DNA from 3 places in the Shewanella scandinavica genome. Region 1 is predicted to be linked to each of the others. Evidence: predicted binding sites of a transcription regulator. Region 1 holds the regulator's gene; each other region holds the start of a gene.

The links. Region 1 encodes NrdR, which represses ribonucleotide reductase genes. Its sites were predicted from a motif close to AAACACNANATNTNGTGTTT; they were not measured.
Region 2: the regulator NrdR is predicted to act here: its motif matches at 5,879-5,898, upstream of nrdD (anaerobic ribonucleoside-triphosphate reductase).
Region 3: the regulator NrdR is predicted to act here: its motif matches at 5,185-5,204, upstream of nrdA (class 1a ribonucleoside-diphosphate reductase subunit alpha).

Annotation. Positions count from the first base shown of each region.
Region 1 covers NZ_JAUOES010000001.1:313,732-324,466, reverse strand. The annotation lists gene Q4Q50_RS01325 (metallophosphoesterase) at 1-919, opposite strand, end outside; gene Q4Q50_RS01320 (nuclear transport factor 2 family protein) at 1,231-1,701, opposite strand; gene Q4Q50_RS01315 (DsbA family protein) at 1,704-2,396, opposite strand; gene Q4Q50_RS01310 (MBL fold metallo-hydrolase) at 2,617-3,540, opposite strand; gene Q4Q50_RS01305 (LysR family transcriptional regulator) at 3,785-4,762, shown strand; gene ettA (energy-dependent translational throttle protein EttA) at 4,898-6,565, opposite strand; gene glyA (serine hydroxymethyltransferase) at 6,755-8,008, shown strand; gene nrdR (transcriptional regulator NrdR) at 8,292-8,741, shown strand; gene ribD (bifunctional diaminohydroxyphosphoribosylaminopyrimidine deaminase/5-amino-6-(5-phosphoribosylamino)uracil reductase RibD) at 8,887-10,041, shown strand; gene Q4Q50_RS01280 (riboflavin synthase) at 10,053-10,709, shown strand.
Region 2 covers NZ_JAUOES010000020.1:22,470-33,204, reverse strand. The annotation lists gene Q4Q50_RS16265 (FlxA-like family protein) at 207-665, shown strand; gene Q4Q50_RS16260 (hypothetical protein) at 761-1,738, opposite strand; gene ribA (GTP cyclohydrolase II) at 1,796-2,410, opposite strand; gene Q4Q50_RS16250 (YibL family ribosome-associated protein) at 2,684-3,040, opposite strand; gene nrdG (anaerobic ribonucleoside-triphosphate reductase-activating protein) at 3,155-3,616, opposite strand; gene nrdD (anaerobic ribonucleoside-triphosphate reductase) at 3,730-5,847, opposite strand; gene Q4Q50_RS16235 (hypothetical protein) at 6,107-6,796, opposite strand; gene Q4Q50_RS16230 (MarR family winged helix-turn-helix transcriptional regulator) at 6,917-7,465, opposite strand; gene Q4Q50_RS16225 (NADP-dependent oxidoreductase) at 7,613-8,626, shown strand; gene rssA (patatin-like phospholipase RssA) at 8,757-9,704, opposite strand; gene Q4Q50_RS16215 (DEAD/DEAH box helicase) at 9,954-10,735, shown strand, end outside.
Region 3 covers NZ_JAUOES010000010.1:118,253-128,987, reverse strand. The annotation lists gene serC (3-phosphoserine/phosphohydroxythreonine transaminase) at 1-177, opposite strand, end outside; gene gyrA (DNA gyrase subunit A) at 313-3,063, opposite strand; gene ubiG (bifunctional 2-polyprenyl-6-hydroxyphenol methylase/3-demethylubiquinol 3-O-methyltransferase UbiG) at 3,449-4,159, shown strand; gene Q4Q50_RS11035 (HAD family hydrolase) at 4,161-4,832, shown strand; gene nrdA (class 1a ribonucleoside-diphosphate reductase subunit alpha) at 5,359-7,647, shown strand; gene nrdB (class Ia ribonucleoside-diphosphate reductase subunit beta) at 7,731-8,861, shown strand; gene yfaE (class I ribonucleotide reductase maintenance protein YfaE) at 8,899-9,321, shown strand; gene Q4Q50_RS11015 (NADPH-dependent 2,4-dienoyl-CoA reductase) at 9,629-10,735, opposite strand, start outside.

The sequences.
Region 1 (10,735 bases):
CCTTTTTCAAATCGGCTTTTTTATCATCTAAATGCTGACGAAAGAGTTGGTTAGCCTCGCCGATATGTAATTTACGCTCGATCCATTCAGGGCTGATGCCGCCGTGCATAAACAAGATATTATTGATTTTGACTAAGGTATGTTTGCTGCGAAGCCATTGGCCGATTTCGGTGTCTTTGTTGTAGAGCGCATCGTAGCTGCGTTTGAGTAAATCGGCCGCGACTTGATAGCGTTCGTTGACATAGCGTAAGTCGCCGCGAAACACCATTTGCTCGTGATTGCCCATGAGTAGATGTAAGCGTCCGCCCGCAGCTTGAGCTTCTTGGTCTAAGGTATATAAAAACCACAATACTTCATTGACTTGATGGCCACGGTCAAACATGTCGCCCGTCATCACCATATGGCCATCACCAAAGGCCCAGTGGTTATCTTTGTCGATAATCTTATGGGCTTTTAGTAAGTTAATCATCACATCAAATTGGCCGTGCACATCGCTAAGGGCGACAATTTTGCTGACATGAGTAAAGGTATCGGGCTCAACGGTGGCAGCTAGTGTGTGAAGATGGGGCTCTGGTAATTCACCGCAACTGGCAGGGCGAGTTAACTGCGCCTTCGCAATCGGCGTTTGTTTTAGCTCACTCTGGCAAATCCAATAGGCAGTGTCTTTTTGAGCATCGTTTAAAAACACATAAGGGCCATCGGTGACGCTGCTTTCTTGAATCTTTAGCTCTGGCTCGGCCTCACTGGTATTGGCCGCTAATGAGTTAAAGGAGAGTGTGACAAAAGGGAGTGCGGTGACAAACCATAACAGTGGCGTGAATTTTCTATGTCGCTTGAGTATCCATTGGCTGGCTCGACTCAGTCGGGTGATAGAGAGTGTGATTGGGTGAGCCCCGACTGGCATCGAATTGATTCGCATTAGACCGCATCCTTGTTCTTGTTTTAGTTATTCATTCTGTCATTTTAGACACTTGAGTTGAGGAGTATTCGAATGTGTAACTTTGCGAAGTTAATCTCAAGTGTTCAATTTCAAACGCTTAATCTTAAGTACTTAATGTCAAGTGCTCAACATATTGAAAACACTAAATCATACGGATAAGGCTTAGGGTCGACAAGTCACGAGGCGGGCTAAATGAAACTTGCCCGCCTCATTATTCAGTTATTTCACACTTGTATGTCTATAGCTGATGACTGTCGTTGCATGGTATTAAACGTTGCATGCATTGACACTTACATGGCATTGACGACGGTATGACTATCGACAAACTGTTCGAAACTGACGATTTTGCCGCTGTGTATCTTCCATAAATGGGCGACTCGGGCGCTAAAATACTTGCCCGTTTTGACATAGGTACCTGAATAAGTGCCGAAGGCAAAAACCTTATCGCCTTGGGCGACATAGTCTTCGATATCGACGCGATAGTTATCCCATTCAGTTTCGAGGCGAGCGAACACCTTGGTGGCTATCGCGCTAAAGCCTACGTAAGTGCCCGCATAGGGAAAACCTGCCGCCTCTGTCCAGCGTGCGTCACTCGCTAAGGCATGCTGAAGATTTTTGGCGTTCTCGGCTGAGCTACTTCCCTCATAGGTGCTTTTAACCAGTGCAAGATTCGCATCAGTCTGCCTTGCTGTTTCTATAAGACTTAACTGAGCTGGTTCACTCATTAATGAACCTGTTGAAACACCATTAAGCATTGGCATAATTATGACTCAAATTGCGCTTCAAGATGGCTTAACCACTGGGCAGGTTGGCCGTAGAAGCGGTTGATATTAATGGCGGTGATGTTGCCGTCATCATCCTCTATAGCCATCGAAGGGAAACCTTGGGCACCTATCAGATTCAATAATGCTCTGGATTCAACGATATGCTCATACAGCTTGTCTTCACCTTGGGCATAATGCTGCGCAAAGCTCATAGGGTCGAGCCCAAGTTCAGCGGCTAACCTTGCGAGATTACCTTCATCACTGGCGCTGTGACCATCGCGGTAATGGGCCAGTTGTACTGAGTGCAGATAGGCCAAACTGTCGCCGCCCATGGCCTCGACTGCGAGCATGGCTTTAATGGGGGGCGCTGAGTCGAGTACGACTGTGGTATCGCGCAGCAGACCATCAAAGTAGTTTTCACCAAAAGGCTGTCCGGTTAAATCGGCAATGCGCAGATCGTGGGGCATAACATAGTCGCGCCAGTTGGCATCGATTTGTTTGCGTCTTGGGCCTGTGAGCATACCGCCGCCGTGGAGCTTAATGGTAAAGCCTGCTTTGGCTGCAGCATCGAGTAACGGCGCTGCGGCATAACACCAACCACATAAAGGGTCGATAATCGCGTGCAGAGTACGCACTTTGGCCGCTGGTGTGCTGTTGGCCGTGCTAGCAGAATGAGTTGTTGGGTGAGTCATAGTATTAAACCTTTTGGCTTAAGTTCGTCGCTACATTAGCGACTTAAGCCCTTTGATATCATCGATTAAAATCGTTAGTTTGGTACCGTTATTTAGGTGCAGTCATTTAGCTAAAAAAATGGCACGCAATCGCTCACGTGCCTGTCTTTAACTGTTTGCACTTAACTATCTTTTACACCTAACTAGCTGTACCTCATCGCCGAGATAGGTATGGCTGGACTTACATAGGCCAGGTCATTTCGCCCATGTAAACTTTGGCGCTGATTTCAAGCCCTGCATCGGCTGGCATTTGTGGGTATAGCGCCAGCATCTTTTGGATTAATTCGGCTGAATCTTTCGAGGCTTTTGCTGCGACTTCAAAGGCTTTTACATAGTCACGGGTAAAACCGATGGCACGGGTATCAAATCGCACTTCGCCTAAATAGTGCCCTGGGATCACTGTGGTCGGCAGCAGTTTTTCCATCGCATCTAAATGAGTTAACCATTCCTGACGCTCTGCGGTAGTTTGAGTGTCAGCCATCCAAACATGCGTGTTATCAAATACTTCTACGCCACCTGTAATGGTTTTTGCCGATGGCACCCACAGGAAAGTGTGTTTAGGGTGTTTATCATTGAAACCTTCGATAATCACTTGCTCACCGTCGATGGTGAAAGTGTCGCTGTGAATCGCCTTAGGTAACACTAATTCACTTGGCGCATTGTCCTTTAAAATCGGACCCCAGTAGGCGAGCTTGCCTTCCATTGAGGCTTTAATGGCATCGACTGTGGTTTGAGTCGCGACAATTTGTGCATCGGGGAAATTCTTTTTAATCACGGCTAAGCCGAAATAAAAGTCAGGGTCACTATGGCTGATATATACCTGAGTCAGCTTTTTACCGCTGGCCTTAATCGTATCAACCAAGGTTTGGGCATCGTTATTTTGAAATTGCGCATCGACTAACATCATTTCGTGTTCGCCGCTGATAAAGCTCGATGACACGGCAAAGATGCTGTTTTCGCCCGGATTAAAATGGCTCACTTGCAATGGTGCCGCATTGACCGCGCCGAGTCCCGCTAGCAGTAAGGTAGCGGCTAGGCTGATTTTAGACGAGGCCTTCAATGTGGCGTTAACTGTGTTGCGTATAGCATAGGTCGATGTGTTCATTTTTGGCTCACTTATAGTCACAGGATGAAAGAGTAAAAAGGTTCGATTTAGCATTCATTGATTTGCAGCTGCTGCAAAAAGTGAGTTAAGTATAGGTTGCAATAATCAATAGATAAATGCGAGTATCTGCCCATATTTGTTGCATAAATCGGACGAATTACCGCGTGCGTCCTTGGACTCTGACTTACCTTGAACTCTGAGTTATTGTTATGCGGGTACGCGAAAATGTGAGTGGAGATAAATCATGGATAGACTCGAAGCGGCTAAAGTGTTCGTCACTATTGTCGAGCGCGGCAGCATGGTAAGCGCCGCTAATGCTTTAGATATGTCGCGTTCTATGGTGACCCGTTACTTGAGCGAAATGGAAGAATGGTCCGGTGCTAGATTGTTGCATCGTTCGACGCGCAGCCTCAGCTTAACGCCAGCGGGTGAGCAAGTGCTGGATTACTGCCATCGACTGCTCGAACTGGCGAACGAAGTGCCAGCGGTGAGTCATGCTTCGGTGGCGATTCCGCGCGGATTATTGCGCATTAGCTGCTCCCAGTTTTTGGCGCATCAGATTTTAGCGCCCATAGTGCACCAATACTTAGCCAGTTATCCGCAGGCGAGTGTGAATATCCACGTGAGTAGCCAAACTGTCGATCTGGTCGCCGAGCGGATTGATCTGGCGATTCGCATCACCAATGAACTCGATCCTAACCTTATCGCAAGGCGCTTGGGGGAATGTGAATCTGTGGTGTGCGCTGCACCGAGTTATCTTGCCGCGCGCGCCGCCGTGCTGCATCCCGAAGATTTGACCCAGCATAATTGCTTAACCTATTCCTACTTTGGCGATGTGATGTGGCGGTTTTATCAAAGCGATGTAGCAGATAAACTGGCTCAAGCGTTGAACTCCGAGCCTAAGTTAAACCAAGGTCAGGCTGCAAACCAAGTGTTGAACATGAGCCAAGGTCAGGCGTTTAATGTGCCTGTGAATGGGAATTTTAGTGCTAATGATTCCATGGTGGTGCTCAATGCCACGCTGGCAGGTGAGGGAATTGCTATGCAACCGCTATGGGCGGCGAAACCCTATTTAGATTCGGGTCAGTTAGTGCCTTTGTTAACTGAGTTCATGCCGCAGTCACTGGGTGTGTATGGCGTATATCAATCCCGCAAACACATGCAGCCTGCACTTAGGGTGATGATGGACATGCTGGTGGCTTATTTTGCCAGTTTGAAATAGTGCCAGTTTAAAATAGTGTTAGCTTGAAATAGTGCCAAAGCTTGCGGCACTTATAGCGTAAGGGGATGCCATAAAAAAGGAGCTTAACCCTTTCGAGTTAAACTCCTCAGATACATGCTTGACTAGATTCTAGATCTACTTAATCATGCGCTTGTATTTCAAGCGGTGTGGCTCAACCACATCGGCGCCATAGGTGTTCTTCAACCATGCCGAGTATTCTGTGTAGTTACCTTCGTAGAAGTTCACTTGGCCTTCGTCACGGTAATCCAGAATGTGGGTCGCGATACGGTCGAGGAACCAACGGTCATGCGAAATCACCATAGCGCAACCTGGGAATTCCAGAATCGCTTCTTCCAGTGCGCGCAGGGTTTCAACGTCTAAGTCGTTGGTGGGTTCGTCGAGTAATAAGACGTTACCGCCCGCTTGCAGCAGTTTGGCTAAATGCACGCGGTTACGTTCACCACCAGACAAGGTGCCGATAACTTTTTGCTGATCGCCACCACGGAAGTTGAAGCGGCCTACATAAGCGCGGCTCGGGATTTCCATGTTGTTGATACGCATGATGTCTTGACCACCGGAGATTTCTTCCCAAATGGTGTTCTTATCATTCATCGAATCGCGGAACTGCTCAACCGATGCCAATTGCACAGTATCACCCAGCTCAATGCTGCCGCTGTCTGGCGTTTCAGCGCCGGATAACATGCGGAACAGGGTCGATTTACCCGCGCCGTTGGCACCGATAATACCGACGATCGCGCCCTTAGGCACAGAGAACGACAGGTTGTCGATGAGTACGCGGTCACCGTAAGACTTGGTCAGGTTATTTACTTCAATAACCTTGTCACCTAAACGTGGTCCGGGCGGAATAAACAGCTCGTTGGTTTCGTTACGTTTTTGGTAATCGTTAGTGTTCAGTTCTTCAAAGCGTGCCATACGGGCTTTACCCTTAGACTGACGGCCTTTCGCACCTTGGCGTACCCATTCCAATTCCTTGGCAATGGTTTTTTGGCGAGCACTTTCGGTGGCAGATTCTTGTTTCAGACGGGCGTCTTTCTGCTCAAGCCATGAAGAATAGTTACCTTCCCACGGAATTCCTTCACCGCGGTCGAGTTCTAAAATCCAGCCAGCGGCATTGTCGAGGAAGTATCTGTCATGGGTAATCGCGACCACAGTACCAGCATATTCCTGCAGGAAGTGCTCAAGCCACGCCACAGATTCAGCATCCAAGTGGTTGGTGGGTTCGTCCAGTAACAGCATTTCTGGTTTTTCAAGCAGCAAGCGACAAATCGCCACGCGGCGACGTTCACCACCGGATAATACTTCGATTTTCTCATCCCAATCTGGCAGACGCAGGGCGTTGGCGGCGCGCTCAAGGACGTACTCTAAGTTATGGGCATCTTGGGCTTGAATAATGGCTTCGAGTTCGCCTTGCTCTTTTGCAAGGGCGTCGAAATCGGCGTCCGGCTCGGCGTAGGCAGCATAAACGGCATCGAGGCGAGTTAGGGCATTTTTTGCCTCTGCAACCGCTTCTTCAATCGCTTCACGCACGGTTTGATTCGGATCGAGTTTAGGTTCCTGCGGCAGGTAACCGATTTTCAATCCCGGCATGGGGCGCGCTTCACCTTCAATTTCGGTGTCGATACCCGCCATAATGCGCAGTAGTGTCGACTTACCTGAACCGTTGAGGCCGAGTACGCCAATTTTGGCGCCGGGGAAAAAGCTTAAAGAAATATCTTTAAGGATCTGCTTCTTAGGCGGAACAATTTTACCCACCCGCAGCATGCTGTAAACAAACTGAGCCATTTTTCTCTATCTTAAGTGACTAATGATGCGGCTAATTCTACTCGATTGCGCGCCGAACTCAACTCGACAATGAGCCAAGTTCAAGCACTATCCACAGGAATTTCATGTTTCAAATACTGGGATTGTGGTCGCGATCCGAGTAGAATACCGCGCAACCCTACCTATAAGAATTGGCAGCTGGAGTAAGCAATGCTGAAAAAAGATATGAATATCGCAGATTATGATCCGGAACTGTTTAAGGCAATTCAGAATGAAACTCTGCGTCAAGAAGAGCATATTGAGCTGATTGCTTCTGAAAACTACACCAGTCCACGCGTGATGGAAGCGCAAGGTTCACAGTTAACCAATAAGTACGCTGAAGGCTATCCAGGCAAGCGTTACTACGGTGGTTGTGAGTATGTGGACGTAGTTGAAACCTTAGCGATTGAACGTGCTAAAGAACTGTTTGGCGCAACTTACGCTAACGTACAACCTCATTCAGGTTCACAGGCAAACAGCGCTGTTTACATGGCATTGTTAAAACCTGGCGATACCGTACTGGGCATGAACTTAGCCCACGGTGGTCACTTGACCCACGGTTCACCCGTTAACTTCTCTGGCAAACTGTACAACATCATTCCTTACGGTATCGACGAGTCAGGTAAAATTGATTACGACGAAATGGAACGTCTGGCCGTAGAACATAAGCCTAAGATGATGATAGGCGGTTTCTCTGCCTATTCTGGTATCGTTGACTGGGCAAAAATGCGTGAAATCGCAGACAAAATAGGTGCTTACCTATTTGTCGACATGGCGCACGTTGCCGGTCTTATCGCTGCTGGCGTTTATCCAAACCCAGTACCACACGCACACGTTGTGACGTCAACGACTCACAAAACCTTAGCCGGTCCTCGTGGTGGCGTGATCCTGTCTGCTACTGATGATGAAGACTTGTATAAGAAGTTGAATTCTGCGGTATTCCCAGGCGGTCAAGGTGGCCCATTAATGCACGTTATCGCTGGTAAAGCGGTTGCGTTCAAAGAAGCCCTAGAGCCAGAATTTAAAGTGTACCAACAGCAAGTGGTTAATAACGCTAAAGCTATGGTTGAAGTGTTCCTTGAGCGCGGTTACAAAATCGTCTCTGGCGGAACCAGCAACCACTTAATGTTAGTTGACCTGATTGGTCGTGACTTAACGGGTAAAGAAGCCGATGCCGCCTTAGGTAGCGCTAACATTACCGTGAACAAAAACTCAGTACCAAACGATCCACGTTCACCTTTTGTGACCTCAGGTGTGCGTATCGGTACGCCAGCCATTACGCGCCGCGGCTTTAAAGAAGCGGAATCGAAAGAGCTGACTGGCTGGATTTGTGACATCCTTGATGATGCAAGCAATCCTGCTGTGATTGAGCGTGTGAAGGGCCAAGTATTGGCACTGTGTGAACGTTTCCCTGTTTACGGCTAATTTGCTGACGCATCTAGGTTTAAGTGCGTATGTGCTTAAGTAGATGATTGGCTGAGAGTGATCGCTTGCTGACTAGGTACTTACATGAGCTACTTACATCAGTTACTAACATCAGGTACTTAGCATCCGGTAGTTAACCTCAGCCCATAAATAGGATAAAATCCCATGGCCGCATTAAGCGGCCATTTTTATTGGTAAAATCTTAGGCTTAAATCCATTGCGTTTAGCTGAGATTTAACAGGTAAAGCCATCGCTTTACTCGCATTCACTGGCAGGAGGCTCAATGCATTGTCCATTTTGCAGCGCGACAGATACTAAAGTCATCGATTCTCGATTAGTGGCGGAAGGCCATCAAGTGCGCCGTCGCAGAGAATGCACCGAATGCCATGAAAGATTTACTACCTTCGAAGGCGCCGAATTAGTCATGCCTAGGGTGATTAAACGTGATGGTTCACGCCAACCCTTCGATGAAGAAAAACTCCAAGGTGGCATGTTGCGCGCCGTTGAAAAACGCCCCGTGTCTATGGATGAAATCGAGCAAGCGCTCAGCAAAATCAAATCTACCCTGCGCGCCACTGGCGAGCGGGAAGTGCCCTCAGAAATGGTCGGTAACTTGATGATGGAGCAATTGATGAGCCTAGATAAAGTCGCCTACATACGTTTTGCTTCTGTGTACCGCGCCTTTGAAGACGTGTCTGAATTTGGTGAAGCCATCGCTAAACTGCAAAAGTAGTTATTCGATTTTTGTGGCCTGTCGTTCAGTCTTCTGGTTGCGCTAGCTTTAATAGAGGCTTTGATTAATAGCTTCTGCAAGACAGGTTTTAAACACAGATTTACAAGACTGGTGAAAGCCGAAACCTTTAACAACAGGGTTGAACATGAGCTTGAACATAAGTTGGTCCGTACTCGATACCCAAATGATGAGCCGCGCTATTCAATTGGCGCGCAAAGGCTTTTACACCACGAGACCCAATCCCAGTGTGGGCTGCGTTATCGTTAAAGATAATCAGATTGTCGGCGAAGGTTATCATCAAAAAGCGGGTGAGCCCCACGCCGAAGTGCATGCGCTACGCATGGCTGGCGAACACGCCCGCGGCGCAACAGCCTATGTCACCTTAGAGCCATGCAGTCATTATGGCCGCACGCCGCCCTGCGCCTTGGCACTGATCAATATTGGCGTTAAGCGTGTGGTGGTGGCGGTTGAAGATCCTAATCCGCAAGTGGCTGGTCGCGGTATTCAAATGCTGCGCGACGCCGGTATTGAAGTGGATGTGGGGTTACACCGCGATGAAGCTTATGCCTTGAATTTAGGCTTTATGAAGCGCATGGAATCGGGTTTACCCAGAGTTACAGTCAAATTAGCTGCGAGTCTTGATGGTAAAACCGCGCTGTCTAACGGTGTGTCTAAATGGATTACCGGGCCTGAATCTCGCCGCGACGTTCAGCGCTTACGCTTACGTTCCTGCGCGTTGGTGACTGGAATTGAAACCATACTGGCTGACGATCCCTCGCTCAATGTGCGATATCAAGAACTTGGCGACATAAAAGACAGCGTAACCGAGGCGCAATTACTGCAGCCATTAAGAGTGATACTCGACAGTCGCGCCCGTTTGCCGTTATCGGCTGCCTGTTTGGCTATCGTATCGCCGATACTCTTGGTCTCGACCGTGGCTTATCCAGCAGAGTTTCAAGCACAATTGCCCTCCCATGTGAGTTGCCTCGTGTTACCTGCAATTGCAGGTCGCGTATCCTTAACTGAACTATTAAGCTATTTAGGTCAAAGTTGTAATCACGTGCTGGTGGAAGCGGGTGCAACCTTAGCGGGCGCTTTTTTAGCAGGGGGGCTGGCCGATGAGTTAGTGCTATACCAAGCGATGAAAATCCTCGGTGGGCAAGGGCGTAATCTATTGCAGCTACCCGATTATCAAACCATGGCGCAAATTCCTGCATTAATGTTGGTCGATGAGCGCAAATTAGGGCCAGATACCCGTTTAATCTTGAGCGTTAAGCTTGATACTTCTTTATTTAATTAAGTGAGTTAACCATGTTTACTGGGATTATTGAAGCCGTTGGCACCCTGCGCAAACTGGAGCGTAAAGGCGATGATATTCGTCTTACCGTGGCGAGCGGCAAACTGGATTTAAACGATGTGCGTTTAGGCGACAGTATTGCCACTAACGGTGTGTGCTTAACGGTTGTGCAGCAATTAGCCGACGGTTATGTGGCTGATGTCTCTGCCGAAACAGTGAGTCTCACCGGCTTTGCTCACTACAAAGTGGGCACTAAGGTGAATCTTGAAAAAGCCGTCACCCCAACGACACGCTTAGGCGGGCACATGGTCAGCGGCCATGTAGACGGCATTGCTATGGTTGAGCAACGCCTAGTGCGTGGTCAAGCCATCGAGTTTTGGTTAGCCTCACCTGCAGAACTTGGGCGTTACATTGCCCATAAAGGTTCCATTACCATTGATGGCGTGAGTTTGACGGTTAACGAAGTGGACGGCAGTCGATTCCGCCTTACCATAGTGCCGCATACCGCAGGGGAAACCACGTTAATCGACCTGCAAGCGGGCGATATGGTGAATATCGAAGTGGATTTGATCGCCCGTTATCTTGAACGCTTGATGAATTATGATGGCAAAGACAGTAAGAGCGGTGGCGTTACCATGGAAATGTTAGCCCGTGCCGGCTTTGTGCGTTAGTGCACAGGAGCAGATTATTTAATTTA
Region 2 (10,735 bases), on a different contig from region 1:
GGATCTATTTTCATTAACCTATTTGTACTCACCTACAGCCTTAATCTATTTGCGGCGAATAGCACTCACTTATCGATTTTGAACCAATAGCTTGCACTCTTTTTAGCTGAACAACCAAAAATTGACTTCAGTTTTCAAATCTATGGCCGATACCGACTGTTATAGTGACTTGAGTATCAACGCAGTTTGCATCAATGGAGTGTTAAATGAACATTAATGGAATAAACAGTAGCGCAACTGGCTCAGCTTTCACCGCCATATCAAGCGCATATATCGCAGCGACACCAGCCGCAACACAAACAGCGAATAGTGAGTCCGCTGACTCACAAAATAGCCAAGACACTGTCTCCATTTCTAATGCGGGCCGCGCAGCTTTATCCGCAGATGTGGGCGCAACCTTAAGAGACAAAGCCTCAGCCAAAAAGAATGAAGTCGACAATGCCTCATCAGAAGAACCCATGACGTTAATTGATCAGCAGATCCAAAAAATAAAAGAGCAAATCAAGGCACTCCAAGAAATGTTGGCCAAGCTTGAAAATGATGACTCAGAGACCGCAGATCAGCAACGTAAGATGATCCAAGAACAAATAATGCAGCTGAGTAGTCAGATAGCAACCTTGACTGAGAAGAAGATGCGCGAAGCCCAAAAAAAGGAATCGGCTTAAATTAAGCGGTGATAATCCTGTGCTAAGTTAACCCATGTTCACAACATCGACATGTTCAAGCGGTTTATATATTCAAGCCGTCTAGTTGACCCTACTTAGATAGGAAAACTGAACATCAAACGCCAAATGTTCAAGCCATCGCCACGGCGATAGCTGAATCCAATACGATCAACACCCAGCAATTCGCCCCCAAGGGGCTTAGAAAACGCGAGGGAAAAACCAGCCTCATAACTGCCTGAAACTATGGTATCTTGCTCTATCTCGCTGATAAATCTGAGCTCATTGAAATACCAATAACCCACAGCAAAGATCCTTGGTTGCACCTGCAGATCCCACCATTGCCACCGCGGCGCTAATCCTAAATCCACGCCAGTTTGTAACACCGCAAATTGATCGGCAAACTTGCCATAGTGCTCACTGTACCCAGCGAAACGTAATCTCGACACCCACACCGCATCTTGCCCAGCTAGGGTAAAATCATACAAGCTACTGATCCCAGAGGCGATAATGGCAACGTTATCGTTTTTATCGAAGTTAGTACCAAAACCGATATCTAAATACCCTTCCATTCGAGTGTTTTCGCTCGCCTGCCAGTGGTGCTCAAAACCTGGGGTAATGGTCATAGTGCCTATCGACGACGGTAACTCGCCTTCGGTGATATCTTTGGCTAAATAATCAAAAAAGCCAAAGGAGATAGGTAAACGTAACCAAGTCTGGCTTCCGCTATCTTTCTTTAAATCAAAACTTAACGGAATACTGACCACGGTCGCATTTTGGTTGGCGGCGCGATACACACCAGTGCCGAGATAACTACCAAAGGCATAAACAGAATTGGGATTACTACTCGACTCAATCGGATTGCTGCCATTGGCATTACTGCTAGGCACATGACTGATAGAAACAGGATCGATAGGCACGCCAGCATCATTTGCTTGAGACGCCGATGTAAGTGTCGCAGGTGTAAACGTATTGGCGGGGGATACACTATTGGCGAAAACGGCAGGAATAATGCTCAGAAATACTAAGCAAGTTAACGACAAACATAATGGCAACCGACTGAAAAAATGGCTCAATTGACTTAAACCTTACTCATTTCTGACTCAATCGGTCGACCCATCATAAATACAAAGCTACTTATTTTCATCCATAAAATGATATTCAGACATCATGTGTCCAAGCTCAGTGGATTTGGTTTTTAAGTAGGCTTCGTTGTAACGATTCTTACCAACTTGCAGCGGTACGCGCTCAACCACTTCGATGCCAAACTCCTTCATCGCTTTCACTTTACGAGGGTTATTGGTCATCAAACGCACATGCTTCACGCCTATCTGTTCCAGCATAGGTTTGATCATGTCGTATTTACGCATATCGGCTTCGAAGCCCAGTTGCTCGTTAGCTTCAACTGTGTTGGCACCTTTATCTTGCAGCTCGTAGGCGCGAATTTTATTCAACAAACCAATGCCACGGCCTTCTTGGCGCAAATAGAGGATAAAGCCACTGCCCGTTTCTGCAATATTTTGCATCGCCGCTTGTAACTGAAAACCACAGTCACAACGTAAGCTAAATAACGCATCGCCAGTTAAACACTCGGAATGAATTCGACCCAACACAGGTTCATCCGCACTGAGCGTACCGAATGTGAGCGCAACATGCTCTTTGCCTGATTCTGTATCTTCAAAACCATGCATGGCAAACACGCCCCAAGGAGTGGGTAACTTTGACGTCGCGACATATTTTATCGACATACTTAACCTTAACGACAACTCTCATTCCATGAGACGAATAAGATCCCTAGAAACAAACGAGGATTAGGCACTTAGCCAACTAAGCGCACTATTCTAAAGTGTTTTTGAACAATCAAGAAATACTTTAGTGTTTTAATCAACTAAACCAAACATGAATGTCATTTTCGATGGGCAGCACGAAGGAATGGATTAAAACGAAGCTGTGCATAAAGTACTAGGCGCACAAACACGCGATCGACACTCGATCCCGTGTCAGTGACAGCCTAACCCACATTAAAATTTTGCGGGCGCGTATCCAGTGACTTCCTTAAGCCCCATTTCACGGCCGATAGCCGTCATAGGGTGGATCACCACAAGACCTTTGACAGACTTTTTCAGTTTGCCCATGTCCGCTTGTTCTTCTTTAGTCAAAGCGCGATGGAAAGGCAAACCTTTGATATCTGAACCTTGCTTATTCAATAAGCGGGTTTGTTGGCCTTTCACACTGCCAATTTGCTTAGTGACTGCAGCGATTTCGCGCTTGAACTGGGCAATAATGACGTCATCGCCTCTTTGTTCAGCCGCAGCAAGTTTACGACGAAATTTATCTAATTTATCGTTAAGCTGCTGCAGTTCTTGCTTTAAATTCATTCTGTTACCTTAAATTACCTAAGTTAGCCACAGTAAAATCTTAGCCTGATTATGCTAGCGTCTGTGTCAAGGCCTGAGATTATAGCAGCAAGTTACAGATCCTCGTTACCGCTTTTATAACAAACGAATGATCTGATTGCTGCTACCGCGAAATACGAGACTTGGATCGGCAAGACTTTGTTCAAATTTGCCATCCACCAGCACATCAATATAGGCCAACACGGCGCGCTGTTCATCACTCAACTCATCGAGCACATAACCCGTCCACAGCCAAATATCTTTCCCCTTACACTCTGCCTTGACTCGTTTGACGAGCGCCAAAATGGCACTGAGATTGACGGGCAATAGAGGATCGCCCCCCGAGAGCGACAAACCACGGCGCACAATCCGCTTGTCATTGAGATCGGCAATCATCCTATCTTCCATCGTTCTATCAAATACATGCCCAGAACGGGGATCCCACGTGCTTTGGTTGTAACAACCACGGCACTGGTGCTCGCAGCCAGAGACAAACAAGGTCGCACGGGTGCCAGGGCCATTGACCACATCGATAGGGAAATATTGATGGTAATTCATTGATAGTACTTCATAGTGCATTTCATCTTTTAACATTGGGACTTATCCCATGGCACTATTGATGCCACGTGATGCCACGGAATAAGTCTAACAAGCAGAATAAAATAATAGTGTTACAAGTGTTTGATCCTACGTTTTACTTCTTCCTGTTTACCATAATTAAAGGGCCGCGCATCTGGGCTGCCTAAGTAACCGCACACTCGGCGCGTCACTGACACCCGACTTGGCTCATGGTTGCCGCACTTAGGGCAAGTGAACCCTTTACTGGTACAGCTAAATTCGCCAGTAAAGCCACAGTCGTAGCATTCATCAATTGGCGTGTTAGTGCCATAGTAAGGCACGCGGCTATAACTATAATCCCACACGTTTTCCAGCGCTTCGAGGTTATGCTGCATGTTTGGATATTCGCCATAACAAATAAAGCCACCGTTAGCGATAGCGGGATATGGCTGTTCAAAATCAATTTTATCGTAAGGATTTACACTTTTTTCCACATCAAGGTGGAAACTATTAGTGTAATAGCCCTTGTCCGTCACCCCTGTGACTAGGCCAAATTGCTTCGCATCCAGTTTGCAAAAACGGCTGCAGAGACTCTCACTTGGCGTGCTATACAGACTAAAGCCATAACCTGTTTCAGCCTTCCACGCATCCGTGGCGGCTTTAAGATAGGCAACAATAGCGACGGCTTTGTCCCTTAATTGTGCATCGTCAAATACGTGGGTTTGGGTGCCATAGAGTGCATTCATGGTTTCATGCAGGCCAATGTAACCGAGTGAAATCGACGCGCGACCATTTTTAAAAATTTGAGAAACATCATCATCGGCGCGCAAGCGCACACCACAGGCCCCTTCCATATAGAGGATTGGTGCCACGCGGGCTTTAACGCCATTGAGTCGCTCGATACGCGTATCCAACGCTTTGCGGGCTAAGACTAATCTGTCATCTAAAAGACGATAAAATTCAGCTTCATCGCCCTTCGCTTCCAAGGCAATCCGCGGCAAGTTTAAGCTCACTACTCCGAGATTATTGCGCCCTTCATGCACGAGCTCGCCATTTTCCTCGTAGGTGCCTAAAAAGCTGCGGCAACCCATTGGAGTTTTAAATGAACCTGTGACTTTCTCGACTTGCTCGTAATTGAGAATATCGGGATACATGCGCATAGTTGCGCATTTGAGTGCCATCTGTTTGACATCGTAATTGCAATCGCCAGCTTTGTGATTAATGCCATCGCGAATCGCAAACACTAACTTAGGGAAAACTGCCGTCTTGCGATTTTTACCTAATCCCGCCATCCGTACTTTCAGCATAGATTGCTGAATTAAGCGGGATTCCCATGATGTGCCTAACCCAAAGCCAAAGGTCACGAACGGTGTTTGGCCGTTGGCGGTATGCAAGGTATTAACCTCATACTCCAAAGACTGAAATGCATCGTGACATTCTTTTTCAGTTTGCGCCGTGGCGAAGGCTTTAGCGTCGGTAATCTTCCAATTCAGGGCGATTTGGTAATGCTTGTCGTAGCTCTTAGCGACAAATGGCGCTAACACTTCATCGATTCGATTAATAGTTGTGCCGCCATAGATATGGCTCGCCACTTGGGCAATGATCTGTGCGGTCACTGCTGTCGCCGTTGAAATAGACTTTGGGGTTTCAATTTCGGCATTACCCATTTTAAAGCCGTGGGTCAACATGCCAGCTAAATCAATCAACATGCAGTTAAACATAGGGAAAAATGGCGAGTAATCTAGGTCGTGGTAATGGATCTCGCCCGCCTCATGGGCAGCGACCACATCCTTTGGCAAAATATGACTTTTGGCGTAATGTTTGGCGACTATACCCGCGAGCAAATCCCGCTGAGTAGGAATGACTTTTGAATCTTTATTAGCATTTTCATTGAGTAACGCCGCATTACTTTGCTCGACTAAACCACGGATTTCGAGGTTTAATTTACTGGTCGCTTCACGGCACACATCTCTGTCGTGACGGTATTCGATATAAACTCGCGCCAAGGACTTATACGGCCCTTCCATCAGTAAATTCTCAACCGCATCCTGTAGATGATGGATATCAACTTCGGTTAAGGTCGCAACGCTTTGACTGATACACGCTGCCACTGTCGCTGCATAGTCGCCATCCTCTATCCCAACTGAGTTTGCAGCGGCATTCACTGCATCCCGTATCCTTGTTTCATCAAAAGGTGTGCGGCAACCATCACGCTTAATTACGACTGGCATTGTTCAGTTCCTCTCCATCTCGCCTAAAAATTAACACTACATCTAGTGATTTTAAAAGCATAAAACACAATATGTAGAGCATTAGGCTACAACGACGGTGAGGCGTCCATGATCCAGATCATAGTTTTTAGGATGAAATAAAAGAACAAACCAGAACTGCAGCTAGGCCCAATTATCTGAAAATTGCGCCTTGACCTGCTGATTAAACCCAGCTAGTTGATGCCTGAAATCAGTGATGATCAAGCACCATAACTCAAGATTAACGCTTAGCGAGTGCGAGATAACTACTGAGTTGGCCCGATGCCGACTGATGCGAGCCCATAGACGAAGCGAGTTGCATCATAGATTTAAGCCCCTGCCATTGCTGCTTTTGGGTATCCGTTAGTGGTGGCTCGGAATTTAAATAATCCGTTAATTGACCAAGGACTTTGGTGGCTTTTTGAGCGAGCACTGGCGACTGAGCATCATCCATATTGGTCAAAACGTTTTTTGCATCGACCAAGGTATTTATCAGGGGGTTGTTCGGTGATTTTTTGGCTAATGATTTGAGTTCATCATCTAAGAAATCTTGCAGCGACTGCTTGCTCGGCGTGGTTGTGCTCGGAACTGTAATACCGTTTTTCGATAAACGGTCGAGTTGCACGTCCGATAAAATGCCGTCTTTTTGTAAACGTGACACTAATGCGGGAATATCGGCGACACCAAATTTGCCATCAGCAAAAAAATCCTTCGCCATCGACTGAATTTTCTGTGCACGTTGCGCCCGTGGCGACAGCGCTATCTCATCGGCTTTACCAGTGTCGGGTTTAGCGGCATCCGTCTGAGTTTTCTTGGTCTCAGTGGTCGCATCGGTTTTAGCCGTACTCGTCTTTTGGCTATTGGCACCATAGGCATCGGCGATACTGGTACTGCTGCGATTAAGATTGAAGGCATTTAAAATAGAATTCATCGTCAAAAATTCGGCGTCTAAGACTCAATGAAAGTTTTAAAGCAAAAACTAAGCCAATCAAGTATTAATCTGTGCAGAGCCTGAATTTTCGGGTAGCGAACAGCACCAGTAGCTTTATCTCTAGGACTGTAAATCTTCAATAAGGGCAAGACATTGCCGCCTCAACAAATCGAGTGCCTCGGCATCCATCTGCACTTTATTTAGTAAGGTTTGCTTCAAGGCTAGGGCTTCATGCTTAATCGCCTCTCCCAGAGCCGTCAGAGTGATCAATTTTTTCCGCTCATCTTCAACGCAGGCCAAACGCGTGATCAAGCCTTTTACCTCTAACCGCTTAACGATAGGCGTTAGCGTCCCCATATCGAGCTTAGTCGCCATTGATAGCTGGGTTTGGCTACAGCCATTTTGACGCCACAGGGTTTGCATCACCAGATATTGAGGGAAAGTTAACTCGTATGCCTCGAGTAAAGGCCGATAAGCACGCACTAAGGCATTGCTCGCAGAATATAACGCGAAGCACACATTGTCGGATAAACACAGGGCATCACTTGGCTCGGGGTTCTGTACCTCTGAATTTTGTGGCGCTAGGCTTTGTGACTCAGGGTTATGTGGCTCTGGGTTTTGACTCTGCTCTTTAGATCCGAGCTCTGGGTGAGATAAACAATTTTGCACGTTTAAGCGCCTGTCATTCAAACATAGCGCTATCTTATCCGATCCGCCCCATCGCATCTAGTTTGCGCGCAAAGTATTTGCATTGTGTCATGAAGCCACGTAAAGTTGACGCAGTTAGTTTGCGCACAAACAAAAGGTTAATTTTCTATGAATAGCACTATTACCGAAACCCGTGAAATCCATTTAGCCAGTCGCCCTGAAGGCATGCCTACGGCAGAGAACTTTGCTTTAGTAAATAAACCCTTATCACCGCTCGCCGATGGCCAAGTGTTGATAAAAAACCTGTGGATGTCGGTCGACCCTTATATGCGCGGCCGCATGGTAGATCGTAAGAGTTATGTTCCGCCCTTCGCCTTGAATCAAGTCTTAGAAGGCGGCGCGATTGGTGAAGTTATCGCGTCTAAAAACAGTGATTTCCCTATAGGCACTAAAGTCAGCAGCATGTTAGGTTGGCGCGAGCACGCCGTCACCGATACGACTGGACTGACCGCTCTGCCGCAAACCGAATTAGACTGCTCACATTTTCTCGGCGTGCTGGGTATGCCCGGCATGACAGCGTGGACGGGACTGACTCGCATCGCAGATTTAAAAGCGGGTGAAACCCTGTTTGTTTCTGCCGCATCAGGCGCAGTTGGCAGTGTTGCTTGCCAGATTGGTAAACTGATGGGGGCTCGCGTAATCGCCTCTGTGGGTTCAGACGAAAAAGCGGAATTGCTGCGAAGCTATGGTGTTGATGCCATCATCAATTACAAAACCTATGGTACTCTAACCCAAGCGCTCACAAAAGCCGCGCCAGAAGGGATTGATGTGTACTTTGAAAACGTCGGTGGTGAGCATTTAGCCGCAGCGCTGAGCAATATGAAAGATCATGGACGTATCGCCGTTTGCGGTATGATTTCGCAGTACAACGACACTGCGCCAACATCTGGTCCAGACAACTTGGCCCTGATAGTGATGCGTAAACTTAAGTTAGAAGGTTTTATAGTATCCGAACATTGGGCGCATTATCCTGAGTTTGCCGTGAAAATGGCTCAATGGTTAGCTGAAGGTAAAGTCAAAGCCGAACAAACCATTTATCAAGGGCTTGAACAAGCACCAGATGCCTTTATCGGTCTGTTTGAAGGTAAGAATCGCGGTAAAATGTTGGTGAAATTAGCGTAACTCGCCATCAAAGCGACATAAATGCTCAGTTTTAGATAGCAAGACTCAGTTTTAGATAGCAAAAAGTCGGTATAACGCGAGTTGTACCGACTTTTTCTATTTGATAGTCAACTGTTTATCTTTTAACGGATTAGCCCTTCCACAGTGCAGCTTCAATCAAGTGAGCCACCTTCTCCACAGCAGCCTCGCCAGCGGCAATCGCCTCATCGGCACGGTGAAACTCCATAGTGCCGATATTGCCAACCTCAGGCACAATACAAATATCTGGCGGATCGCCCATCAAGCGCGCCCGTTTATGTCTTTGCTCTAAAATGCCCATAGATTGCGACATTACAGCAATCATGCCAGGATTCGATTTAGTGCCAAGTGAAAACTTATCGGTCAGATTGCTGACATAATCTCGGCCACGGGCAAACAAATCCATAAATCCAGTTTCTTGTCGCGCAGGCATATCCATTTCAGCTTCAACGTTTTTTTGGCTCGTCATGCTCACCGGCAATACTTGGATGCGACCAGAATGATAACCATATAAATCCACGGCTATCACCACATCAACGCCCATGGCACGGCTGACAGAAACAGGCACTGGATTCACCACAGCACCATCGACAAGCCAGCGGTCACCTTGTCTCACGGGCGCCAAAATCCCCGGCATAGAGCAAGAAGCGCGCACCGCTTGACGTAAATCCCCTTCAGTAAACCAAATCTCCTGCCCGGAGTACAAGTCGGTCGCAACCGCCGCAAAGGGACGATTGAGGTTCTCAATATTCACATCCCCTATTCGAGCTTGCAGCACATCAAATACTTTATCACCGCCGATAAGACCGCCTTTACGCCATCGAATGTCCATCAAGCCAAGCACGTCCCAGCTCGAGAAACTCCGAACCCATTCTTCTAATTCAGGTAAATGGTCATGGGCGTACGCGGCGCCCACTAAAGCGCCCACCGAACATCCCGCAACTTTATCGGGTTTGATCCCCATGGCGGCAAGACCATTCAACACGCCAATGTGCGCCCAACCTTTCGCAGCGCCACTGCCCAAGGCAATACCAACCGAAGGGGTTGTTCCGTTAGCCATAAATCATTCTCCTGTTACTCAATCCACTACACGATAACGTAAAATCCTTTCATATCCACTGTCAATTGGTGAAGCCAAGGCAATTAAGCACTTGTAACATCGATGTAAACAAATGCCGGCAACTAAGTGTAAATGACACACTTTCGCGATAAATCCATGCGTGAAGCAGAGATAATCATCGATGTGGATAGCTGAGTTAGGGCGATTAAGGCTATAATCTGCCCTTACTAAGATTTAGGGGATATACCTTTGCAATTTACCGATTTTTCTCTGGACCAGCGTCTGCTTCAAAGCATAAAACATATGGGGATCACAGAACCCACCGCCATCCAGGAACAAGCACTGCCTATCGCATTGGCAGGTAAAGATTTAATGGCGTCATCAAAAACGGGCTCAGGTAAAACCTTAGCGTTTTTGTTACCCGCATTGCAAAGAGTCATTTCTACCCGCTCACTGTCAAAACGCGATCCTAGAGTATTGATTTTATTACCGACCCGCGAACTAGCACATCAAGTGTATAGTCAGCTTCGCTTGCTGGTCGCCAACACCCAATACAAAGCCATCAGCGTTCTGGGCGGTGAAAACTTTAACGATCAAGCTAAAGCCCTAGCGAAAGAGCCGCATTTCATTGTCGCGACGCCAGGTCGTATCGCCGATCATTTAGAGCAAAAACATCTATTCCTAAATGGCTTAGAATTACTCGTGCTCGATGAAGCCGACCGTATGTTAGATTTAGGCTTTGCCCCGCAGTTAAAAGCCATCAACGATGCTGCCGATCATAAACGTCGTCAAACGCTGATGTTTTCTGCCACATTAGATCATGACGAAATCAATGATATCGCGGCAACGCTGTTAAAAAATCCAGCGCACGTAGCGATTGGCGCGGCTCACTCTGAGCATAACGACATTCACCAACGTATCTTTTTATGTGACCACTTAGACCATAAAGAAGCGTTATTGGCCCGTTTGCTCAAAGATGAAACCCATAAGCAAGTGATCATCTTTACCGCGACACGCCCAGATACAGAGCG
Region 3 (10,735 bases), on a different contig from region 1:
TTCACGTAAATCGGACTCGGCTTGCTCGGTCAGCGCGATGAACTCTTTACTTCGGTGGCTGATTTCCATCACGGAAACGCCTTGGCCATTCCAATCAAGTAATTCCTGTTGTGCTTTTTTCATTACCGCTGCGGGTAACATTGCAGGTCCAGCACAGAAATTATAAATCGCGCTCACTGACACTCTCCTTAATCCCAACCATGATGTATGTATTGATAAAACGAAACCATTCTAAAACGAACAATGCTACCAACAAGCAATGCCATTAAAAAAACGAGCGTCCAATTGGACGCTCGTTAATATGACACTTAATTACTCTTCGTCTTGCTCATCATCAGCAAGCTCGTCTTCATCTTCGTCCAACTCTTCTTCGTCATCCAGCTCTTCATCAAGAGCCTCGTCGGCTAATTCGCCTTCGATAATGACAGGAACAATCGGTAAACCGTTTTCATCCAGCTCGACTTCATCTTCATCACTTTGGATTTCGTCGATACGTTGCAGGCCAACCACTTTCTCGTCGCCCGCGGTGCGGATAATCGTCACACCTTGGGTGTTACGGCCAATGATAGACACGCCGCCCGCTGGTGTACGCACTAATGTGCCTTTATCACTGATGAGCATCAGTTCGTCGTTAAGACCCACTTGCACTGCGCCAACAACTGCGCCGTTACGCTCACTCACCTTGATAGAAACCACACCTTTAGTCGCACGGCTCTTCGCTGGGTATTCAGACAATTGCGTCCGTTTACCGTAACCGTTTTCAGTTACAGTCAGAATCGCGCCATCGCCTTTGGGTACGATAAGCGACACGACTTTTTGACCTTCTTCTAAACGGATACCACGAACGCCCGTTGCAGTACGGCCCATAGGACGTAAGGACAAGACTTCTTCGCCGGTTTCAGGATCGGTTTTTACTTCGCCGGTTTCAGAATCACGGACTTTCTCACCAAAGCGAACCACTTTACCTTCGTTCGAGAACAACATGATTTCGTCATCACCGTTAGTGATATCGACACCGATCAGTTGGTCACCGTCTTTGAGGTTAACGGCGATAATGCCGTTTGCACGTGGGTTGCTATAAGCTGTTAGTGCGGTTTTCTTCACAGTACCGTGTGAGGTCGCCATGATGATGTACTTGTCAGCCGCGTATTCACGTACTGGTAGAATCGCAGTAATGCGCTCGCCATCGGATAACGGCAGCAAGTTAACAATTGGACGACCGCGTGCCGTACGGCTCGCTAATGGCAATTGATACACTTTGAGCCAGTACATCTTACCAAAGTCAGAGAAGCACAAAATAGTGTCATGGGTATTGGCAACTAACAGTTTTTCAACGAAATCTTCGTCTTTCACTTTAGTTGCCGCTTTACCTTTACCACCACGGCGCTGGGCTTGGTAATCGGTCAAGGGTTGATATTTGGCATAACCTAAATGCGACAGTGTCACCACAACGTCTTCTTCGTTGATCAAGTCTTCAAGACTCATATCGACTTCGTTAGCATTGATGACTGTACGGCGAGCATCACCGTATTCTTCAAGGATTTGAACTAACTCTTCCTTGATGACTTCCATCAAACGCTCAGGACTGCGCAGAATAAACAGCAGACCCGCGATAAATTCGAGCAGCTCTTCGTATTCGGCGATGATCTTATCGTGTTCAAGACCGGTCAAACGGTGTAAACGCAGTTCCAGAATCGCCTGAGCTTGTTGCTCAGTCAGGAAATATTGACCGTCACGGATACCGTATTGTGGCTCTAACCACTCAGGACGCGCGGCGTCGTCCCCTGCTTTTTCCAGCATGCCTTGAACGTGGCCTAATTCCCAACCTTGCTCAACCAATTTAACTTTGGCATCCGCAGGTGTTGGTGAAGCTTTGATCAGCGCAATAATTGGGTCGATGTTAGCCAGAGCAACCGCGAGGGCTTCCAAAATATGGGCGCGCTCACGGGCTTTACGCAGTTCGAATACAGTGCGGCGCGTCACGACTTCACGGCGATGCAAAATAAAGCATTCGAGCATTTCTTTAAGATTAAACAGTTTAGGCTGACCATTGGTCAGGGCCACCATATTAATCCCGAAAGAACACTGCATTTGCGTTTGAGCATACAGGTTGTTTAAGACCACCTCGCCCACTTCACCGCGCTTAATTTCGATAACGATACGCATACCGTCTTTATCAGACTCGTCGCGTAGACCGCTGATCCCTTCAAGTTTTTTATCTTTAACCAGCTCGGCAATCTTCTCGATTAAACGGGCTTTGTTCACTTGATAAGGGATTTCAGTCACGATAATGCGTTCACGGCCATTATCTTCGGTTTCCACATCCGCCAGTGCACGCATGATCGCGCGGCCACGGCCAGTTTTATAGGCATCAATAATGCCTTTACGGCCATTGATAATTGCCGCAGTTGGGAAATCCGGACCTGGAATGTATTCCATCAGCTGTTCAATAGACAGTGAAGGTTCTTCAATCAGTGCCAAACAGCCTTTCACGACTTCCGTTAGGTTGTGTGGTGGGATGTTGGTCGCCATACCTACCGCAATACCCGATGAGCCGTTAATTAACAGGTTAGGTACGCGTGTAGGTAATACAGCTGGAATGAGTTCTGTGCCGTCGTAGTTAGGGACGAAATCTACTGTCTCTTTTTCAAGATCGGCCAGTAATTGATGCGCTAACTTATCCATACGGATTTCGGTATAACGCATTGCCGCCGCTGAGTCACCGTCGACCGAACCGAAGTTACCTTGGCCATCTACTAAGGTGTAACGCAGTGAGAATGGCTGGGCCATACGGACGATAGTGTCATAAACAGCAGAGTCACCATGAGGGTGATATTTACCGATGACGTCACCGACCACACGGGCAGATTTTTTGTAAGGCTTGTTCCAATCGTTCTTCAATTCACTCATGGCAAACAGAACGCGGCGATGAACTGGCTTTAAGCCGTCGCGCACGTCTGGTAATGCACGTCCCACGATAACGCTCATGGCGTAATCAAGGTACGAATTCTTTAGTTCGTCTTCGATATTAATTGGCGAAATAGATGATGCCAGATCAGTCATAAACTGCTCGTTCCCCTGAAAAATAGCCGACAACGTATAATCCGTATCATTGCCTAGCCCAAAAACGTGATTTGGCATTCTAACACAGTTATTTAATGTCGCCAGACCTATCCTTATCGAATTGAGAGTCTGGTGGCTTAATAGATGAAAACACTGTCAATTTGGTCGTTTGAGCGATAAACCAGCGTTGAAATTCGCGGCTTAGGATGAGAAAAAATCGTCAAAGGGATGAAGTAAAAGGTCGATACGGAGCACAACAATTAACATAAAACCAGAAAACTGCTGAAAATTCACTCAACCACAAGGGCTTAGCTCAGTCGAACACTTTGTTTATCAAACATAGTCGTTATAATAGCCGCACAATACAGCTACTTCAGGTAATAGCATGCATCAGAATACCAATGTGGACCCACAGGAAATCGCAAAGTTTGAACGTATGGCCGAAACGTGGTGGGATCTCAACGGTGAATTTAAGCCGCTGCATCTATTAAACCCGCTGCGCTTAAATTATATCGATCAAACTGCTGGCGGCATTTTCGGTAAGAAAGTGCTCGACGTTGGTTGCGGCGGCGGGATTTTATCTGAGAGCATGGCCCGCATCGGCGCCGAGGTTGATGGTCTCGACATGGGTGATGAGCCCTTAGAAGTCGCGCGCCTGCATGCCCTCGAAACGGGCGTAAGCATTAATTATGTAAAAAATACCGCCGAGACCCACAGCCAAGATCATCAAGCCTATTACGATGTGGTGACCTGTATGGAAATGCTGGAGCATGTGCCCGATCCACAATCTGTGATCAAGGCTTGCTGCGACATGGTTAAACCCGGTGGCTTTGTGTTTTTCTCCACCATCAACCGCAACATTAAATCCTATGTGCACACGATTCTGGGCGCAGAATATTTACTGAAGATGCTGCCAGTTGGTACCCATGAGCATAAAAAATTCATTAAGCCTTCGGAATTGATTGAGCTTGTGGACAATACCGATCTTATCTGTACCGATGCATTAGGCATCAGCTACAACCCGTTGACGGGCATTTTCAAATACACGCCTAAGGTTGATGTAAATTACATGATAGCGACGCGTAAGGTTGATTGATATGAGTCTGACACAGATCCAAGGCGTACTGTTCGATCTCGACGGCACTTTAGCCGATACCGCGCCGGATCTGGTGCAAGCCCTTAATTTAAGTCTTCAAGACGTCGGCATCGCCGCGCAGCCGTTAGCAGCCATGCGCTACGCCGCATCCCACGGCAGTTTTGCCTTAGTTGATGCGGCGATACCCAATGCGGCGGATGATCTTCGCACTCAAGTTCAGCAAGGTTTGCTCGCCCACTATCAGCGCATTAATGGCGATCACTGTGCGCTATTCACCGGCATTGCAGCATTACTCGATTGGCTTGAATTAGCTCAGCTGCCGTTTGGGGTGATCACTAACAAGCCAGCGCGCTTTACCCGTCCCTTATTGCGAAAACTGAATTTACACTTACGTATGCCCGTTATCATTAGTGGCGATTCGACCAAACACCCAAAACCCCACACAGCACCTATGCTGTTAGGCGCACAGCAACTGAGCTGCGCTCCAGAGCACATTTTGTATCTTGGGGATGCTGAGCGGGATTTGTTAGCCGCGAAGGCGGCGGGCATGTTAGGCGGCGTTGCCCTATGGGGTTATCTGGGTGTCAACGACAAGCCATCGCAGTGGCCTGCCCACGCGCACTTTGCCAGCCCAACTGAGTTACATCAGGCATTAATCGAAGCATTGGCCTAGAAAAACTCGCTAATAAAACGGCGAACAGACGTCACCATGACACTCAAAGATAAACCTTTTGCTAAAGCCAATCTGCAGACACACATAAGTGTGTTTGCCTGATTTTTACCTGAGAATAAAATCAGGCAGTGAAAGGTCGGCGGATAAAAGATCGGCACTTGTGCGCGATCGCGATCTAAAGAAAAGATCGCCTAAAAATCCCCCATGAGTGCGACACACTAACCTGAAATTGAGCTTCAAGGTTAGTCGTTACTAACGCGAAAGCTTATCCTCAACTTATCCACAAGATGTCCCCTGAATTCAGACTTGCAAATAGGGGCAAACCTCACTATCTTGTATCCCAGATAATTTAAAACACCATATCTTGTGTATAGGTAGCAATCAGACACACTAAAAGCTCGCCGCTTAATTGACTCGTTTTCAACCAGTCAGCAGTATTTAAGGGACGGTTATTGATTGTTTTACAAGGATACGTACGGTGAACTTGCTCACCTAAATAGATATAAGAACCAAGGCCTATCTCCAAATGAATAGCACTATGACAGTCACAAAACGCTGTGGCGATCGTGAAAATATCGATCTCGAAAAAATACACCGCGTAATTACTTGGGCAGCCAAGGGATTAAAAAACGTTTCTGTTTCTGAAGTTGAACTGCGCTCGCACCTACAGTTTTTCGATGGCATCCCAACCGAAGCTATCCATGAAACCATTATCAAAGCGGCTGCGGATTTAATTTCTCCAGAATCACCGGACTATCAGTTCCTCGCCGCCCGTTTAGCGGTGTTTCATTTGCGTAAGAAGGCCTTCGGTCAATTCGAGCCGCCAGCACTGTATACTCACGTGACTAAGTTAGTTGAGCTTGGCAAGTATGACATGCACATTCTGCAGGATTACAGCCGCGAAGAACTCGACGTGATGGATACCTATATCGACCATTGGCGCGATATGGACTTCTCTTACGCAGCGGTAAAGCAGCTTGAAGGCAAATATTTAGTTCAAAACCGTGTGACACACGAAATCTACGAGAGCGCGCAGTTCCTCTACATTTTGGTCGCGGCATGTTTGTTTGCCCGTTATCCAAAAGAGACGCGCCTGAAATACGTTAAAGATTTCTATGACGCGGTATCAACTTTTAAACTGTCGCTGCCAACGCCAATTATGGCCGGTGTGCGCACCCCAACGCGTCAGTTTAGCTCTTGCGTACTGATCGAATGTGGTGACAGCTTAGATTCCATCAACGCGACCGCTTCGTCTATCGTGAAATACGTCAGCCAACGTGCGGGTATCGGTATTAACGCCGGTCGTATTCGCGCCTTAGGTAGCCCAATCCGTGGTGGTGAAGCCTTCCACACAGGTTGTTTACCTTTCTATAAGTATTTCCAAACCGCAGTGAAGTCGTGTTCTCAAGGCGGCGTGCGTGGCGGTGCTGCGACCCTGTTCTACCCTATTTGGCACTTAGAAGTCGAATCTCTGCTGGTATTGAAAAATAACCGCGGCGTCGAAGACAACCGTATCCGTCATTTAGACTACGGTGTGCAGCTGAACAAAGTCATGTATCAACGTCTGATCAAAGGCGAAAACATCAGCCTGTTTAGCCCATCTGACGTACCTGGCTTATATGATGCTTTCTTTGAAGATCAAAACGAATTCGAACGTTTATATGTGCAATATGAGCAAGACAGCAGCATTCGTAAGAAAACCATAAAGGCAGTTGAGCTGTTTTCACTGATGATGCAAGAACGCGCTTCAACCGGCCGTATCTACATTCAGAACGTGGATCACTGCAACACCCATAGCCCGTTCGATTCTAAAGTCGCGCCGATCAGACAATCTAACCTGTGTCTTGAAATCGCCCTGCCGACAAAACCATTGAACAACATCGATGATCCTAATGGTGAAATCGCGCTTTGTACGCTGTCAGCACTCAACTTAGGTTCAATCAAAGAATTATCTGATATTGAGCCATTAGCCGACCTCGCGGTACGCGCACTGGATAATCTGCTGGATTATCAAGATTATCCTATCAAGGCAGCACAACTTGCCTCGATGAATCGCCGTACCTTAGGTATAGGCGTAATTAACTTCGCTAACTACTTAGCGAAAAATGGCATGAAGTATTCCGATGGCAGCGCGAACGATCTGACCCACAGAACCTTTGAAGCCATTCAGTTTTATTTACTGAAAGCCTCGATGAACTTAGCCAAAGAGCAAGGTGCGTGTCCGTTATTCCACGAGACCACGTACGCTCAAGGTATTTTGCCAATCGATACTTATAAACGTGACCTAGATAAAATTTGTGCCGAACCATTGCACTTAGACTGGGAATCACTGCGTAGCGATATCAAGCAATATGGCCTGCGTAACTCGACGCTGTCGGCATTAATGCCATCAGAAACCTCGTCGCAAATCTCCAATGCGACCAATGGTATCGAACCACCGCGTGGCCTTATCAGCGTGAAATCGAGCAAAGACGGTCAGCTAAAACAAGTGGTACCTGATTTCGATACGCTGAAAGATAGCTATGAATTACTATGGAAAATGCCAAGTAATGATGGTTACTTACAGCTAGTGGGCATCATGCAGAAGTTCGTTGACCAAGCGATTTCAGCCAACACTAACTACGATCCTTCACGTTTTGAAGGCCGTAAAGTACCGATGCAAACCCTGCTGAAAGATTTGCTCAATGCTTACAAGTTAGGTGTGAAAACGCTTTACTACCATAACACTCGCGATGGTGCATCGGATTCACACGATGACATCACCAATTTAGAGAAAGAAGATGACGGTTGCGCCGGCGGCGCGTGTAAAATCTAGTCTTTAACGTTAACGCGGCTCTTACAAATAAAAAGTATAGGGATCCCGATTGAGTGGATCCCTATCCATTGGAAAATAGCACCATGGCCTACTCTACCTTCTGTCAAACACCCAACGATGCCACCCGTGAACCTATGTTTTTAGGTCAATCGGTCAACGTGGCTCGTTACGATCAACAAAAATATGAAGTGTTCGAAAAACTGATAGAAAAGCAGTTATCTTTCTTTTGGCGCCCGGAAGAAGTAGACGTCAGTCGCGATAAAATTGACTACGGTGCATTGCCCGATCATGAAAAACACATCTTTATTTCTAACCTGAAATACCAAACCTTACTCGACTCGATTCAAGGTCGCTCACCCAATGTGGCCTTTTTACCACTGGTGTCGCTGCCTGAACTAGAGACTTGGATTGAGACTTGGTCTTTCTCTGAGACGATTCACTCGCGCTCATACACCCATATTATTCGCAATATCGTTAACGATCCTTCAGTGATCTTCGACGATATCGTCGTGAACAAAGAAATATTAAGCCGTGCGACCGATATCGCCGCTTACTACGATCACTTGATCCAACTGACTCAAGTGTTCCATTTACTCGGCGCGGGTACCCATGTTATCGATGGCAAAGAAGTCATAGTCAACACTCGTACCCTGAAAAAAGCCTTGTACCTGTGCATGATGTCAGTCAACGCCCTAGAAGCGATTCGTTTCTATGTTAGCTTTGCCTGCTCATTTGCCTTTGCTGAACGTAAGCTAATGGAAGGTAACGCGAAAATCATTCGCCTGATTGCCCGTGATGAAGCACTGCACTTAAACAGCACTCAGCATATTTTAAGCATCATGCAAGGCGGTAAAGACGATCCAGAAATGGGTGAAATTGCTGCAGAATGCCAACAGGAAGCCTTCGATTTATTCTTCAAGGCCGCAGAGCAAGAGAAAGAATGGGCAAAATACCTGTTCAAAGACGGCTCTATGATAGGTTTGAATGAACAGATCCTCTGCCAATACGTTGAGTTTATTACGAACCAACGGATGAAGTCGGTGAACCTGCCGCAACCTTATCCTGAAATAACCAATCCATTACCTTGGATGAAAAACTGGTTAGAAAGCGATGCAGTGCAAGTCGCGCCTCAGGAAGTGGAAGTGTCTTCATACCTTGTCGGTCAAATCGACTCAGCGGTTGATGGCGATGAATTCCTCGACTTCGATCTCTAAGACGCTCACAAGTGACGTTAAAAATGGCATTACAACAGTGACATCGAAAAAACGGCCACAAAACCTGTTTGCGAAGGCGCCAATCGTGCGCCTTCAAGGTCAACCTGTGTTGCTCTTTACCGAGCAACAAGGCACCTTGTTGCAAGCGCTCGAGGCAAAAAACGTCAAAATCTTCTCAGAATGCCGCAACGGTTTCTGCGGTGCCTGCAAAACACGGGTCATCAGCGGAAAAGTCAGCTACTTAAACGAACCCTTAGCCGAACTCAAACATGATGAATGTTTGCCCTGCTGCAGTGTACCAATCGAAGATTTAGAGCTGGATCTATCACCTGAAGGGGCAACTGTCGTCACCTATGCGTGTCAACCTCGTCAGAGCAAACCCAGTTTGGCTAAGACAAAGCAAACACAGCATGAAGCAAGCAACACGCGCACGTTAAAACAAGAAGTGTTTGAAGACTAACAGCGCCAAGATTAGACTTCTCTATAAGCTGCTTTAAATGATCCACTCTGAATAAGCAACTTTCACTTTTTCAGTAAGCGGCGTTAAAACAAGCATTAGCTGTTAAACACAAAGTCCCTTTCAATACTGCCTTAATTAATCCGCGCCAATTAGCGACCAAACGCATTAAACCCCACTCTTCTTCCTTCTCTCTATTTTCAATGCATTCCCGCGGAAAACCAAAAAGCCTGAACTCAGGTTCAGGCTTTCAGGATCTAAAACTTAACGCATAACGCCTAAAGCTTATTGCAGAAGACTTATCGAGTTTCTATAAGCGCATAGCCAGCTCAGCGCCTTGGCGGATTGCACGCTTAGCATCAAGCTCTGCCGCGACATCGACACCGCCAATTAAATGCACTGGCATGCCTGTCGCTTTCATCTCATCCACTAAGGTGCGATTCGATTCTTGGCCAGCGCAGAGGATAACATTATCCACTGGCAATACTTCTGCTTGCTCGCCAACGCGAATATGTAAACCCGCATCATCAAACTTGTCGTAACTCACGCCTGTTTTCATCTTCACATCATGTTGCTTAAGCACAAGACGGTGGATCCAGCCGGTGGTTTTACCTAAGCCCTTGCCCATCTTCGACGTTTTACGTTGCAGTAAATAGACCTTACGATGATCGGTATTGTCGGATTGAGGTTCTGTTAGGCCGCCCGCATGCTGGTAAGTTTTATCTATGCCCCACTGTTGCAGCCATTTATCTGGGTCCAAGGTGCTAGATTGGCGCTCACATAAGTAATGCGCCATATCAAATCCGATACCGCCAGCACCAATCAAGGCTACTGTATTACCGACAGTCACTTCACCCGAGAGCACTTTTTGATAATCGACCACCCGTGGGTCATCAAAGCCGGGTAAGACTAAATCACGCGGCACAACACCTGACGCTATCACTACTTCATCAAATTTTTCGGTCGCCAATACGCTGGCATCGAGGCGAGTGTTTAATCTCAGCTCCACCTTATGCAGCTTAATTTGATTGATGAAGTAACGGATAGTCTCGTTAAACTCTTCCTTTCCTGGGATTTTACGGGCGAGATTAAACTGTCCACCCACCTCGGATTTCGCTTCAAACAAGACAACATCATGGCCACGCATGGCGGCATAAACAGAAAATGCCATGCCCGCAGGACCTGCGCCCATCACAGCGATACGTTTTTTATTTGCTGTGGGTAAGAAGTTGATTTCAGTCTCATAACAGGCGCGAGGATTCACTAAACAGGTTGCGCGCTTGAGGGAAAAGGTATGGTCAAGACATGCTTGGTTACAGCCAATACAAGTGTTAATCAGCTCTGGTGTGTTCGCCGCGGCTTTATTGACAAACTCAGGATCGGCGAGAAAAGGCCTTGCCATCGACACCATGTCAGC